Regions from separate parts of the Pseudovibrio sp. POLY-S9 genome, predicted to be linked through region 3. Evidence: riboswitches for the same ligand, from Rfam matches in the RefSeq annotation. Region 3 holds a riboswitch; each other region holds the start of a gene.
What was found. Region 3 has a riboswitch for cobalamin ahead of PPL9_RS25490 (TonB-dependent receptor). Riboswitches for the same ligand answer to the same signal wherever they lie in the genome.
Positions count from the first base shown of each region.

Region 1: another riboswitch for cobalamin. It lies ahead of PPL9_RS27350 (energy-coupling factor ABC transporter permease); the one in region 3 lies ahead of PPL9_RS25490 (TonB-dependent receptor).
Region 2: another riboswitch for cobalamin. It lies ahead of PPL9_RS12555 (ABC transporter ATP-binding protein); the one in region 3 lies ahead of PPL9_RS25490 (TonB-dependent receptor).

Region 1 covers NZ_LCWX01000243.1:49,064-54,282, forward strand. Annotated here, with positions in the region: partial or broken gene PPL9_RS33855 (ammonium transporter) at 1-723, opposite strand, end outside; gene PPL9_RS27345 (hypothetical protein) at 1,150-1,965, shown strand; cobalamin riboswitch at 2,322-2,533, shown strand; gene PPL9_RS27350 (energy-coupling factor ABC transporter permease) at 2,569-3,234, shown strand; gene ettA (energy-dependent translational throttle protein EttA) at 3,458-5,107, shown strand; gene PPL9_RS27360 (glycoside hydrolase family 18 protein) at 5,174-5,219, opposite strand, start outside.
Region 2 covers NZ_LCWX01000145.1:60,474-65,692, forward strand. Annotated here, with positions in the region: gene PPL9_RS12530 (hypothetical protein) at 1-191, opposite strand, end outside; gene PPL9_RS12535 (hypothetical protein) at 847-1,119, opposite strand; gene PPL9_RS12545 (RNA ligase family protein) at 1,942-2,568, shown strand; cobalamin riboswitch at 3,376-3,586, shown strand; gene PPL9_RS12555 (ABC transporter ATP-binding protein) at 3,930-4,712, shown strand; partial or broken gene PPL9_RS12560 (ABC transporter substrate-binding protein) at 4,725-5,219, shown strand, end outside.
Region 3 covers NZ_LCWX01000237.1:329,493-334,711, forward strand. Annotated here, with positions in the region: gene PPL9_RS25490 (TonB-dependent receptor) at 1-1,430, opposite strand, end outside; cobalamin riboswitch at 1,606-1,819, opposite strand; gene PPL9_RS25495 (DMT family transporter) at 1,996-2,889, opposite strand; gene PPL9_RS25500 (formate--tetrahydrofolate ligase) at 3,221-4,888, shown strand; gene PPL9_RS25505 (heparin lyase I family protein) at 4,885-5,219, opposite strand, start outside.

The sequences.
Region 1 (5,219 bases), on a different contig from region 3:
GCCAATGCCGCCAACGGCCATCAGCGCCGCGCCTGCTTTGATCTGCAGCACATTGTAGTTTTGTGTGTTGTGCAGAATGTACTCAGGTAACGCTGGTGAGTTTCTTAGTCCGGTCACTAACATGCCGGAAAAGGCTACGAAGGTTGCGAGCAATGTGACTACGGTACCGCCGCCAATCTGCTCGAAACCAACTGACAGCACGGTGTTTTGGCTAATCGGATGAAGCAATAACCCTTGGACACCCTTCAGGTAGGCAGGGTAGATGACCCCGCCGATTGAGAGTGCGAGAATGATCGTCGCACGCATTGTCAGCTGATGCGATAGAGGCAGATAAGCCAGAACTGCGATCATCGCTGCCATTGCTGCGTGGATTGCAGCGGCGTGTATGTCCCCCTGTGGTCTGAACTCCACATGAGACTGCCAGAGGATCAATTGTGCCGTTACATCAGGCAAGTTCAGCGTTGTGTCGATGAGCAGGCATGCTGCTGAACTGATGGCGATGAGGAGAAGGGCACGGTTAAAAAAACGCGTCGCCCGCATACGCTCCTGAATAAACAGGCTGGAATAGACAATTAGTATTCCAAGAACACCAAGCGCGAACAATCCAACAGACAATATGGTCCATAGGTTCTGCTGCTGAGTGAGCAGTTCAGCTTGATTGAGCTGATTGTGAAGGCCACCTGTCGCAGGATCGAAAATCGACGCATACGATGACGCTGACATGAAGTGTATCGATAAACCAATTAAAACGAAAAGGAGCAATACAGGAAGTAAGAGGGTTCGAAAATGCATTTGGGTACCCCAGGAAATTCCTCGGCATAATTGTTTGAAATTATTGCGCATTTATTAAGAATTCTAGGGGTGGGCCGGGTTTAATTCTAAAAAGTATCGAAAAGTGCGGTGCATATGACGTTTATCCGACACTTCCAAAGCTAATTTATGAAAATTGTAAGTAAATGTTTCGTTGAGTGAAATTCTTTATATACGTGAATACTCGTATTTATCTTCAAGTTGAGAGGAAAGAGGGGCAGGCTGTCAATTATGATTCTCTTCTCTTTTCACGACAGCATTTAGTTCATTTTTTATGGGCAATTGATGTGCATTGTAGTTCACCATCTTGCTGAAACAACTTTCAGGTGGTCTTGAACGATGCAGTGGTCCAGCTTGTTTTTATACTCAGCGGTTTCGGTTTTGCAGCCAACTGGTGGTGAGCGAGATAACATCTTGCCGAGTTGGAGCTCAACCACAGCGCGCCGTGGTATCGTAGAAAGCATTGAGCGTATGGCTCGGGCTGGGAGCCCTGAATATGTGAAACTCGATGACCGTGTTGCTGTTTTGGTTGGCGATGGAGCTTTATGGAGTGACGCTCTGGCTGGCGCAGACAATGAAGTGACGCCACCTGAAGCTGGCGACAGTTTTGGAAGCTTTGCTGTTTATTCTGAGAGTGTACGTGCTCATCTGTCATTACGCGGGCCAAAGGCTGTTGGCGCAACATATATAGAGTTTGCTTTTCAGCCTCTGAAAGAGTTGGTGGGGTTCTTGAAAGAACATCACTTTCAGATTTGGGTTTTAAGCTTTGGAGACCATGAAGTAGATCGCACTATGGCAGAGTTGAACTACGGGCTTCCGAGATTTCGGGTTATCGAGGTTGCTCCCCACGCAGCGCCGGTGTCTTCAACAGATCTTGCCCGAACTATCTGGGAGAGGATAGGAACAGCACCCCAGATTTTTCTTGGACGATCTCACAGTGATCTTGGCTTGCTGAAGCTTGCTGGAAAAGGTGAGGGGGTGCTTGAAATCCAAATTTCTGACAGCCAAAATGCTTCCACTCCTACACCGGATTCAACTCCTGATGATTCTGGAGAGCAGCAGAACTCCTGGAGCTTTGTGATTTCTCCTGAGGAGCATTGGCTAAGGAAATATTCGTGGCAGGCACCTTCGGAGAGAACTTATAGCAAGAACTAATAGAAAATACTGAGACTTTCGTTGCAAGCTGTACGAGATATATTTGATCTATTCTAGTTTTAATCGATTGAAAATCTGAGTGCTTTTGTAATGTTGAATAATATCCGATGTTTCTGAGGTAATTTTATTTATTTTGATGAAGATCAATGAAGAGATGGGGCACTCTGATATTTCTAAATACAGCTTCGGCTGGCACTCGGATGGGGGAGTGTCAACTTTCTTAAAGGCGTGTACCAACGGGTACACGCCTCTTTTTTTGCCTGCAGCTCTAGCGGGTTACGAAGGCCGTTGCATCCCTCTGATTGTTGCTTATCCCAACTGCCTCTTATTTCTAGTTGTGTCTTCTCTTTAAATTTAGGATATTCCCGCTGTTGGGTTCTGTAGAAGCCAAGCTTCTTGGATGAAAAGGGAATGCGGTAGGGATGACCAAAGATGGGCCCGAACCGCAGCTGCCCCCGCAACTGTTACGTGGTGCGTTCTTCATAAAAGCCACTGGAGATGATCTCTGGGAAGGCGGAGGACGCAAAAGCCATAAGCCAGGAAACCTGCCCGACACGACATAAACTCATGACCGCACGGAGGGTGCGAAGAGGAGCATATTAAATGCATATTGAACCGGGTTACGTTTCCGCCGCCAAGGTTATTGCTGCCAATGCAGGTGCCGTTGGCGTTATTGTCTGGGGCTGCAAAGAGCAGATTTCAGAATTCCTGAAAGAGCCGTTCACACCGCTGAAAACGCTATTGGCTGCGGTTTTCTTCTCCATTTTCATGCAGAGCTTCCATATGTCTGTTGGAGCATCGGAACTTCACTTCGTTGGTGCGATGGCGATGTATCTGACGCTCGGGTTTACCCCTGTTCTGCTTGGGTTTGCCATTGGCTTGCTGTTTCAGGCGCTCGCTTTTGATCCGCAGGACATGTACCATCTTGGCGTCAACAGTCTGTCTTTGATGTTGCCGCTGATTGCCGTTCACTACCTGAGTGGCCGTGAGTTGTTTTCCAAGGAACTGACCAAGCGTGTGAGCTTTGCGCAGATTCTGAAGTTGGATGCGATGTATTATGCTGGCGTGACCGGCATGGTTGGCTTCTGGTTGATGATTGGGGACGTTGCTACGCCGTTTACGGCATGGGCGCAGTTTGCTCTGTCTTATCTGGCAATTGTTGCGTGTGAGCCATTGGTCACCTTCATTGCTGTGAAGGGGCTCAAGGCCGTTGAAGACAATGCGATTGTTCGGAACCTGACAGTGGTTCCGCAGCTGAAGCTGGCGTAAATTTTTACGAGCTTGTTTGTTATTGGGGCGGCAGAGTAAACCTGCTGCCCTTTTTCTTGCGTGGAAGTGACCAGGTGTTGTCGTGAAATTCTCCGTTTGAGGAGAAAAAGCGACGGATTTGATCATCGCTGAAGTGTTATGGATTGCCCCTTGGCGCTGCTTCCACTATGAGTGCTCTCCAGAGATTTCATTGTTTACACAGATCAGGAGATGCAGGCAGTCCATGGCGCGCCAGTTCATCTATCACATGCACGGGGTCTCCAAGGCCTACGGTGCAAAAAAAGTACTCGACAATATTCACCTGTCTTTCTACCCGGATGCGAAAATCGGTATCCTTGGTCCAAACGGTGCAGGTAAGTCTACTCTTTTGAAGATCATGGCTGGTCTTGATAAAGAGTACACCGGTGAAGCATGGGCTGCAGAAGGTGCCAAAGTTGGCTACCTGCCGCAGGAACCAAAGCTGAACGAGGACAAGACCGTCCTTGAAAACGTGATGGAAGGTGTTGCGCACAAGCAGGCTCTTCTGGATCGTTATAACGAATTGATGATGAACTACTCAGATGAGACCGCCGATGAAGGTGCTCAGCTGCAGGACATCATTGATGCGCAGGATCTGTGGAATCTGGAAAGCCAGGTTGAGATGGCAATGGAAGCGCTTCGCTGCCCTCCATCCGACTCTCCTGTAAATAACCTTTCTGGTGGTGAGCGTCGCCGTATCGCGTTGTGTCAGCTGCTCTTGTCCGAGCCTGACCTGATGCTGCTTGACGAACCAACCAACCACCTTGACGCTGAGACCGTGCACTGGCTGGAACGCCATCTGCGTGAGTTCAAGGGTGCCGTTCTGATCATTACCCACGATCGCTACTTCCTTGACAACGTGACTGGTTGGATTCTGGAGCTCGACCGCGGTCAGGGCATCCCTTATGAAGGCAACTACTCCACTTACCTTGGTCAGAAAACCAAGCGTATGGAGCAGGAAGGCCGTGAGAACATGGCTCGTTCCCGCGCTATCAAGCGTGAGCAGGAATGGATGGGCATGACGCCGAAGGGCCGTCAGACCAAGTCAAAAGCGCGTATCAATGCTTATGATGCTCTGTTGACTGCTCAAGAAGAGCGTATGCCTTCTATTGAGCAAATTCTGATCCCTGTTGGTGAGCGTCTGGGTAACAATGTTATCGACGTTCAAGGCGTTTCCAAAGGCTTTGGCGATCGTCTGTTGATTGATGATCTGACCTTCAAACTGCCACGTGGTGGTATTGTTGGTATCATCGGTCCAAACGGTGCTGGTAAGTCAACACTCTTCAAGATGTTGTCCGGTCAGGAAAAACCTGACAGCGGTGAAGTGGTAGTCAGTGACCGCGTGCACCTTGGTTATGTGGATCAGTCCCGTGATAAACTGGATGACAGCAAGACCGTTTGGGAAGAGATTTCCGAAGGTGCTGAAGTGATCTATCTTGATAAGAAAGAGATCAACTCACGCGCTTACTGCTCCTCCTTCAACTTCAAGGGTGCTGGACAGCAGGCGAAAGTTGGTGATCTTTCCGGTGGTCAGCGTAACCGCGTGCATCTTGCTAAGGTTTTGAAGTCAGGCGCAAACGTTCTTCTGCTCGATGAGCCGACCAACGATCTTGACACCGAAACACTTGCAGCTCTGGAAGATGCGCTTGAGAACTATGCTGGTTGTGCCGTGGTTATCTCGCACGATCGTATGTTCCTTGACCGTCTTGCAACGCACATGCTGGCCTTTGAAGGTGATAGCCACGTTGAGTGGTTTGAAGGTAACTTTGAAGACTACGAAAAAGACAAGGTTCGCCGCCTGGGTGCACACGCTGCAGACCCAAGCCGCATCAAGTACAAGCCACTTACTCGCTAAGTCTAGCTTGCTTATTGATTTTGAGGACGGCGGAGCAGTGATGCTCCGTCGTTTATTATTATTGTTTTACTTTTTGTCTTTCAGATCCAGTGCATCTGCAACAGTTGAGATC
Region 2 (5,219 bases), on a different contig from region 3:
AATGAAAAGGCTTTATCTTTTGCAACAGCCACCTCAAATGGCTTCCCTGCAAAGCGAACCTCCTGACGGGTTTTCCAGATAGAAAGGTTGGCAGCCTTTCGAGCGCGAACTTCTACACTATTACTTCCACTGCTAGAACAGCCAGCAATCAACATAGAAGCAGCGCATAAAGCGAACAATTGCTTTTTCATAACACTTCCCCATAGGTAATATACCGGCGGATATCACACGTTATTGGGGAAGTAAATTAACTGGCCATTACTACTTAGCTCAGTTTATCGAAATCACGCCTTACCTCTGTGAGTGCCTCATAGAGCCCACGTACCCAGTCCGAGCAAAAGAGACGTTGAGATCTGCGTTTTGATTATCTGATGTAACTATAATGTATTGGTGAGGTTGTTGCGGTTGCTTCAACGCCGTCGTCCCGCACTTGATGCGGGATCCAGTAGGTGGGGCGGTAGAAGGAATGCCACCCCTTATTTTTCATGGGGTAGACGCACTACTATTGGCACTGGTATTTTTAAGGGGGCGCTGGCCTGCAGCGGGGTGGTATTGCCGCAGACCAGCAGGGCACCAATTGGCGAGGATGCGGGGTGTATTTGCGTTTCGCCATTGGTACCGGAGGCAAGTGGCACGGGTTCGTGCTATTTACCCATCACAGTGCTGTTGAACGAGCTCTGCGTGGTCAGGGGTACCGATCACGTAGAGCGCGCTGCACGATCAAGCCATTTTCTAAGCCAGTCCTTTTTTACGAGGCTGGCTTTTTTCTTTGCTCCTGTGCATCTCCCTGATTGAAAACCGATGGGGGTTTTCGGGCGGGTGCCAGCGAGCAAAGAGCTGCACGGCTTAATCAGGAAGCGGAGTTTTTGTGTTTATTGGCTGCGGATGAGCGACTCGCTCTAACATTCCGCAGCTTTTCTTGAGCGCTTCGAGGCGATCGCGGAAGGCGTGATGCAGAGTGAACAGGGCATCGCGCTCACTGGAGTGCTGCATTCTCTCTGTCAGCACAAGATGCTGAATATACGAGAGGTTTTGCAAATCCGAGACAGCGACGATGACTTCGTCAATTTCATTTTGGAAAGTATTTGTGGTGCCACAGGCACATGCGGAGTCGATCATTCTCAATCCCTCTGTAAGTAGGGTGTTGAACAACCGCGCGACAACAAGGCTTTCGACGGCCCGCTGGCGAGCGGGAGGTTCGAAACCTGCAAACAGACAGGCGAGTTTATTCCCCTCCGAAGAAGGTATTGTATTCACCGCCCTCCCGCTCATAGCAATAGGTTTGCGCGCTACCTATAAAGCAGGCACAAAAAATCCGCTAGTCGACGGGAGCGGTAACCGCTGTTTGGAGAGGTTTCGAAGCCTCATGTATGAATGTGGAATGAAAACCACAAGTTGTCAAATTGACAATTTTTACAAGGATGTGGATGACGGGGTTAGCGAGGCGTTTGTGTCGTGGCTTATGCCTGAGCATGTCGCTCTGGATCCCGGATCTACGCTGCGCTTGTCCGGGAAGACGGAGGGTGGCGTGAGAACCCTTTGGCGGGCGGGAGGCTAGAAACCTGCAAACAGACAGGCGAGTTTATTCCCCTCCGAAGAAGGTATTGTATTCACCACCCTCCCGCCCATAACAAAGGGCTTGTGCGCTTCATGCATGAGGATGGGATGAGGTAGTTACCCTGTCAAACTGGTAGTTTTAACAGGGACGTGGATGGCAGGGGTTAGCAACTTGTTTGTGTCGTGGCTTATGCCTAAGCGTATCGCTCTGGATCCCGGATCTGCACTGCGTTTGTCCGGGAAGACGGTGGGTGGTTGTGGTTGCTCGTTAAAGCTTGTAATCACCACCCGATAAGAAGAAGGGGCGGTGTCCTGGCTCAATGAGCATAGGAATTAAAATCGGAGTTCCCTTATTCGCTTTGGAGATAAGGAGCTGCGGGATCGATGAAGAAGTATGGCCGCACCTATCATTTACCCAGCTCTCCCGGTGTTATGAGCGATGACAAGATCCTGCGGGATTTGGCGGTTCTGGAAAGCGCCGCAGAAGTCGTCTTTACCGAGAAGATGGACGGCGAGAACACGACTATCCTGCAGAGTGGATGCCATGCGCGTAGCCCTGACAGTGGGTATCATCCATCCCGTGATTGGATGAAAGCTTTTGCGGCAGGTGTTTCGCCGTGTCTTGCTGAGGATGAGCGGATCATCGGTGAGTATCTGTTTGCCCGTCATTCCGTCGCTTATGACAGGTTGCCCACTTACTTTCTAGGTTTTGCATGGATTGTTGGCGGCATCACACAGAGTTGGGATGCGACGCTGGACCGTTTCTCAGAGCTGGGCATTGCTCCTGTTCCGGTGTTGCACAGGGGCGTTTTCACTCAAGCAAGCGTTGATGGAGTGCTGAACGGGCTCAACCTGAGCAAACAGGAGGGCTTTGTCGTGCGAACCACTGAGGCTTTCCAAGAGGCTGACATGGCAACACATATGGCCAAGTATGTGCGCGCAGATCACGTACAGAGTGACACCCACTGGATGCATGGTGAGATTACCAAGAACGGGTTGCGAAGGAGCTAGGAGCACCTGAGCATTTGGCTCTGGATCTCGGATCTGCGCTGCGCTTGTCCGGGAAGACGGTGGGGTGTGCTGTTATTGCAGGTTTTCTTTGATAATCCGGGCAAATTTTTGAGCGATTTTTTTGTTTGGGAGCTTCCTATAGTACGCACCTTGTCCTTTTACCGTAACCTCCAACTCGTTGTTACTGAGTCTTCGAAATCTCGCTGATTGGCCTATCCCATTATTATTGTACTCTGGGAAACTTCCGATGATTATAGTTGCATCATCAGCATTTACTTGTGGCTGACTTGGATGACGAAAGCCTCCCCAAATACAGCCATTCGGCGGCCTTTCATCAACTGAGTGACGGACTTTGCTATGGTATGCGGGGCTTGACATTGTGCAGGGGGCTATACCGTGATTTCTAAAGATAGCAAGCAACTTGCGAGAAAGCTCCTGGTTCGTCATTGATGAATCGATTTTCACAATCTCCGTATGTCCAGGTGTCGGCAGGAGAGGTCCAATCAATAAACATCCCGAAACTGCAAAACAGACAGCGAAGACACTCAAGATTATCGAAGTCTTTTTAATGACTGTTTTCATCTCTTTTCACTTATTGCTATCCGGATGGTCAAAGTTGGTGAATTCAAGCAATCTCTGTTTGGTCATTGCCAAGAGCCTAGCAAGGCGTTGTCACAAGTGAAACTCATGGAAAACTTGGGATGGTTTTGCGAAAGTATTTGAGTGTTTCAAGTGAGTTGCTGGCAATTGCTATCAACAGCACCTCAGGTCTATTCTCGAAAGCGCTTGCAATTGAGGTCTGCAAAATTCAGTATGCGGGCCTATGGTTTCTGAGGTGCGAAAGGCCTCGGGATTAAAAGGGAACACGGTGAAGTGTAGCCAACAGGCGCTAATTCCGTGACTGCCCCCGCAACTGTAAGCGGCGAGCGACGCCAAGCATGCCACTGGAGAGATCCGGGAAGGCTGGCTGAGCACAGACCCGCGAGTCAGGAGACCTGCCATTATGTTTCACTTCAACCCGGGCGGGGCGTCCCGGAGGAGGCCATAATGGTTGCATTGGCGCAAGCCTCTCACATATCCGGTTTCTGTTTGCCCCTGCCGTTGCGCGGAGGGCGTTATGTTACCTGTTTCCTCAAGACTTAAACTTTATCCCGGATCGTTTTGCGAACCGCTGATGGTCGACGCGCGTGTGTGCTTGACTTTTGCCTCAGGATTCGACAATAAATGTAACGTTATAACGTTACATTGATGATGTGTAGCGTTTCACTCGGGTGGGTTGGTACGATGCTTGATCTTGTTTCTCATCATTTGGGCACCGTTGGCTGCCCGATTGGGGCTGAGCTGCGCACGGGTGCTTTGGCATGAGCGCGGTTTTTGTTTCTGTGTGCGATGTTTCGTGGGCGCCTGATCGGAAGAGTTCGTTGGTGTTGCAGCCGTTGAGTTTTGAGTTGGCTGCGGGGCAAGTGCTTGGCGTGGTTGGCGCGAACGGGGCTGGCAAGTCTACGTTGTTGCGGCTGCTCTATCGGTTCAACAAGCCGATGAGCGGGCAGATATGTGTTGGCGGCGATGACATCTGGTCCCTCTCCGCCAAAGTGACGGCGCAGCGGGTGGCGGCGGTGTTGCAAGAGCAGCCGACGGACTTTGCGCTGAAAGTGCGTGAGATCGTGGAGCTGGGGCGCACGCCTTATCGCAGTGGTCTGGCGGCATCTGGCGAGCGCGACCGGCAGGTGGTGGACCGTGCTATCCGCGCTCTGCAGCTGGACGGGCTGGCCGGACGGTTGTTTGGCACGCTTTCTGGCGGGGAACGACAACGGGTGATGGTGGCGCGGGCACTGGCGCAAGAGCCAGAGCTGCTCATTTTGGATGAGCCAACCAACCATCTCGACATTCGCCATCAGCTGGAAATTCTGAAGCTCATTGAAGAGCTGGATCTGACGATCATCACCAGTCTGCATGACCTGAACATGGCGGCTGAGGTGTGTGACCAGATCCTGTTGCTGGACCACGGGCAGATGCTTGGCTTTGGGGCGCCGGAGCAGATCCTCTCTCCCGCTTTGGTTTCCAAGGCTTTTCAGGTGCGGACAACACGCGATCAGCTGGTGGACCGACAGCACTCTCTTTTGACATTTGATCTGCATTCGTAAGGGTTCTTTTTCATGAAAAAACTTGGTTTGGCGCTGACTGTGGCGCTGCTTTCCTCTTCTGCTGCGCTGGCAGAGGTTTCCGTCAAGAGCTGTAACCGCACTGTCGAATTTGATGGCGTGCCGCAGCGGGCGGTATCGCATGACTCCAACCTCACAGAAATGATGCTGGCACTGGAGTTGCAGGACAACATGGTGGGCTACACCGGTATTTCTGGGTGGAAGACGCTGGATGAAGAGCTCACGGATCAAGTGGCTGTGCTGCCGGAGCTTGCCCCAAAGTATCCGAACAAAGAAATCCTAATTGGTGCTGACGCGGATTTCTTTTTTGCAGGTTGGAATTATGGTATGAGGGTTGGTGGCGAGCTCACACCGGAGACGCTGGAGCCATTCGGCATCAAGGTGTACGAGCTGACCGAGAGCTGCATCCATATTGGCGAGAAGCCTAAGGTTTCCATGGATGATATGTACAATGATCTGTTGAACCTTGGCCGCATCTTTGATGTTGAG
Region 3 (5,219 bases):
CCGTTGATCTGTACGTATTTATTGGTTGTACGGTCATATCTAATCAAATCTTCAGTCATGATCTGAAAATAGGTTCCTGAAAGTCTAAGTTTATCACCCAACAGATTCTGATCGATACCCAGGTCAAAACTCATGGCAGTTTCAGGTTCAAAATTTGGGTTCCCATATTTTACGTCATACAACTCATAAGATGATGGCGCTCGAAAACCATTCCCGAGGCTTGAATGGATACGCGTATCTTCAAGCAACTGATAGGAAATGGTTCCACGACCAGACCAATAAGCACCGAAATGAGAATGGTAATCCAAGCGAGAAGACACCGAGAGGCTTAGGTCATCTGATGGCTCAACCATTGCTTCAACAAAGCCACCAAAGATACGGCTACTACCATACTCAGTATAGTCTTCATGCATCCAATCGCCACCAAAATTCAAAGTAATTTCGTCTGTCGCTTCAAAGGTATTGAGAACGTCAAACTTGTAACGATCACCTGAGTATTTTTTGGAGAACCCGCCAAAGTATTGGCGCTTTGTATGAATGACCTGAAACGAAGCATCAGTTGTTACTCGATCATCAAACCAAGCAACATCTGCACCAAATTTTCCCATGTACTGATGAAAATCCTGCTCATCACGCCCATCTGGATCAGATCCCCCATCAAACTCGCTGTGACCATCCGTACCGCGTGCAACAAAATATAGGTTCAGAGCCTCTGTGACATCGACTGAACCTTTTGCAGAAAAGGTCAGGTTCTCATAACCGTCCTCATCTGCTGTGTCACTTTTTGGAGTTTGCGCGCTAAACCCATCAGTATGGTAGCGCTGCACATTTACTGCGATATCTGCTGTTTCAGTCGCCGCTTGAAATCCATAGGACGCGTTGACGGTTCCGTAGCTGCCGCCCTCGATGGCCGCATTATGCTTCACGGTGCCCGGCGCAGCGCGTTTGGTGATGATATTGATAACACCCCCCACCGCTTGGCCACCATATAATGCACTGTGCGAGCCTTTTAAGATTTCAATACGCTCAACATCATTAAGTAGGACATGCTCAAGGCGAGCTTCAACTTGCGTACCAGACGGGTCAGCAATATCGACACCATCCAGCAAAATCTTCGTGTAATAACCACTCATTCCACGAATGCGCAAAGCACTTGTTTTACCCGCTCCGCCGTTTTGCGAGAACGAGATACCCGGCAACTTTGTCAGGTATTCAGAGACAAACATAGCGCCGTCGTTCTTTAGGTCTTCTTCGGTCACGACATGTGTTGTGGAGCCGACTTTGCCGGCTTCGGTTTCCGTTCTGTTGGCGATGACGATGATTTCATCGAGCTCGGTCTCGTTTGCGGAGGAGATTAGAGTTGAGCTGAGGAGAGCTGAGAGAGCTACGCCGGATTTGAGGGTAGCTGCGATCCAAGATGTGTTACGCACGAGTTTGGTCCATCATTCACAGCATCCATGACGGATACCATGCTGTTGATTGCATTGTGCGTCTTTGAAGAAATCTGGTTATAACCTTTTGAAATAAAGTCAGATTCATTACCGCTCAGACGCACTGTGAATGTCACCTGAACGGAATACCGCCCCTTAGCACGCCCCGTGCCGTGGGTGAGTGACTGCATCTGGCAGGTCTCCTGGCTTGCGCGTCCTTACTGTTGCTCCGCCTTCCCAACACAGCTTTAAACAGCTGCGTCAGTGGCATGTGTGAGCAACAACTCTACGCTTACAGTTGCGGGGGCAGCCACGGCTTTTCCAATCGGACCGTGTTCCCTTTTCATTTTTATCTAATCGACAAAAATACCAAATGCCCGGCTATTGATCAGATTTCAGGGGCTTCCGTCAACTGGCTGAATAGCGAACTTGATAAAATTCGACCAATTGCCTGCAAAACTCACAGAAATTGCTGATGCGGCCACGCTACAAGATCTTGCGGTGCGGCCACTTAAGGTCGCACCTGCTTGTGGTGCTTAGGCAGCATCGTTGCCTTATCATCTGTTTAGCTCATGAAAATCAAAGCACAGCCGAGAATGACGAGGAGTGCACCGAACCATGCCCCAATGGCAGGAAACTCTTTGGTTTGCCACCACAGAACAGGCAGCATCATCGCTGGAGTGGTTGCTGACAGGGTGGAAACAATGCCAACCTCTCCGCCACTCAGCGCATAGAGGATCAACGTCATGCCGATCCCCATGCCCAGCATGCCGGACAGGGAGGCCAGTGCGACGATCTCTTTGTTGATTGGGTTCGCCAGTCTGAAAGGACGGCCCGGCAGGTAAAACAACACCAGCAAACCAAAGGCTGCAATGGTACAGCGCATAAGCGAGATGGCGACGGGATCTGCTCCACTTTCCATAACGGGACGAATGATGATTGACCCGACTGATTGGGAAAGTGCGGCCAACGTGCCAAAGAGGACACCAATGGCAACAGGACCTCTAATCGCCTCCCATTTATGAAGCTGGTCTTTGCGCTTCCCAAACGCAATGGCGAGGATAACGCCGACCAGAACGAACGAGATACCGACAAGCGCCTGAAATGACAGCTCCTCTGACAGAAACAACCAACCAAGAAGCGCTGACATGGGTGCGTTCATGGAAAACAGGATGGCTGTGCGGCGCGGCCCCATACGGTTGAGCGTGAGGAACAGCAATGTGTCCCCCATGAAGATGCCGACAAAGCCAGAGAGAAAGATAAGAGAGGCGTGGCTTGAATCAACCGTATTCCATGTGCCTGTTGCAATGACATAGATACCCAGAAACACCACAACAAACCACATACGCACACAATTGAAGCCAATGGCTCCAAGGTGAGCTGCAGGTTTTGCTGAAATGAGACCACCAACAGCCCAGGTGGCAGCGGCACCGAGCGCGGCAACTTCAAATAAAAACATGGGGTGACCTAACCGACGAAACTACGGCACGGCGCAGTTTGTTTATAAAAGCCAACCAGCTCTACTGCTCTTGGATTTGCCGCGCAAGCGCAGTCTGGTGAATTTTAGAACAGACCAACAGCTATTCAGGCAATAATATTTCACATCTCAGCAAAAACACAGATGAGCACCGTTAACTAAGTTAGTTTCAAGTGCCCAACCTCAATCTTGAACTTTACAGGTGCATTCGGTAGAGATTCTACGTAGAGATTACATTGCTGTTCCTGCCTGATTTGCGTTTTGACGCTCTCTCCGGCTCATTTGATTACACGTTCTAATCTGGAGATTTTCCATGAAAGATATTGAAATTGCCCGCGCAGCAGACATGAAACCCATTGCGCGCATCGCTCAAAATCTGAAGATCCCGGAGGACGCTCTTGAACCTTATGGCCGGTTTAAAGCCAAGGTTAATCTGGATGAGATGCCAGAGCTGAACAGCAATCCATATGGCAAACTCATACTTGTCACAGCTGTTTCCCCAACCCCAGCGGGAGAAGGCAAGACCACAACAACCGTGGGCCTTGGTGATGCGCTCAATCGCATCGGGCTGAAAACAACCATCTGCTTGCGTGAACCCTCGTTAGGCCCGTGTTTTGGCATGAAGGGTGGGGCTGCGGGTGGCGGTTACGCGCAGGTGGTGCCTATGGAGGATATCAACCTCCATTTTACAGGTGATCTGCATGCAATCACCGCTGCGCATAACCTGCTTTCTGCGATGATCGACAACCACATCTATTGGGGCAATGCAGAGAATATTGACCAGCGCCGGATTGTCTGGCGCCGGGTGGTCGATATCAATGACCGCTCATTGCGCTCCATTACCACTGGGCTTGGCGGCGTCAGCAACGGGTTCCCGAGCGAGTCTGGCTATGATATCACCGTGGCTTCTGAAGTGATGGCCGTGCTTTGCCTTGCTGAAAGCCTGCAGGATCTTCAGGAGCGTTTAGGCCGCCTGTTGATTGGGTATCGCAAAGATAAGACACCGATTTACTGCCGGGATCTGAAAGCCGATGGCGCGATGACTGCGCTGCTTAAAGACGCCTTCCGACCTAATCTGGTTCAGACACTTGAGAACAACCCTGCCTTTATCCATGGTGGTCCGTTTGCCAATATCGCCCATGGCTGCAACTCAGTGATTGCGACAAAGACCGCGCTGCGTCTTTCTGATTATGTGGTGACGGAAGCTGGTTTTGGTGCTGATCTTGGCGCTGAAAAGTTCTTCAACATCAAATGCCGTCAAGCTGGTTTGACACCAAATGCCGTTGTTGTTGTGGCAACGGTTCGCGCACTCAAAATGCATGGCGGAGTTGCCAAGAATGATCTGACAGTAGAGAACATCCCCGCACTTGAAAAAGGCATGAGCAATCTGGAACGACACGTCAAAAACTGCAAGCGCTATGGCGTTCCTGTAATTGTGGCGATCAATCGGTACGGCCCTGATACAGACCAGGAAATTGACGTGATCATGTCGCGTATGGAGAAGCTCGGTGTTAAAGCCGTGCCCTGCACACATTGGGCCAATGGCTCAGCAGGCACTGAGGAGCTGGCGACCTCTGTCTCTGAGATCCTCCAGACGACACAGTCAGAGTTCAAACATCTTTATGAAGATGATCTGGCTCTTTGGAAGAAGATACGCCGGATTTGCAAAAAGATTTATGGCGCCTCAAAGGTCACCTGTGAGCAGGCTGTCAAAGATCAGCTCAAGTCCTATGAGGAACAAGGCTACGGCCACCTTTCAGTATGTATGGCCAAGACACCATATTCCTTCTCGACCGATCCAGCCTTGCTTGGCGCGCCATCAGACTACAGCATCCATGTGCGTGCGGTTCGACTTTCCGCGGGGGCTGGATTTATTGTGGCACTGACTGGCGATATTATGGTGATGCCGGGCCTGCCGCGCCATCCGGCAGCAGAGACCATCGGGCTTGATGAAAACAGCCAGATTGAAGGCTTGTTTTAGTCTACATCAGACCGGTGTGGGCCGCGGCGAAAGCGGTCCAGATACACTGTCGACTGCAAGTCATCGCGATCATAATCCCGGTAATGCCCGAACTTGAAGTATTGGGTTTTACCGGCAAATTCATCGTTACCAATGTAACCAGTAACGCGTGCGATGAACCTGTTGTTGGCCCAAATTTCGATGATCCCCTGCCCAACACGGCTTCCTTTGACGCGATATCGCATATCAACCCATCCGGTTGTTGGATCCGGCAGTACCGGGTCATCTGAGAGTTCGATCTGAATACCTGGATAATCTGAGTAGGTTTGTGGGTCCGCCAGAAATGGAAACT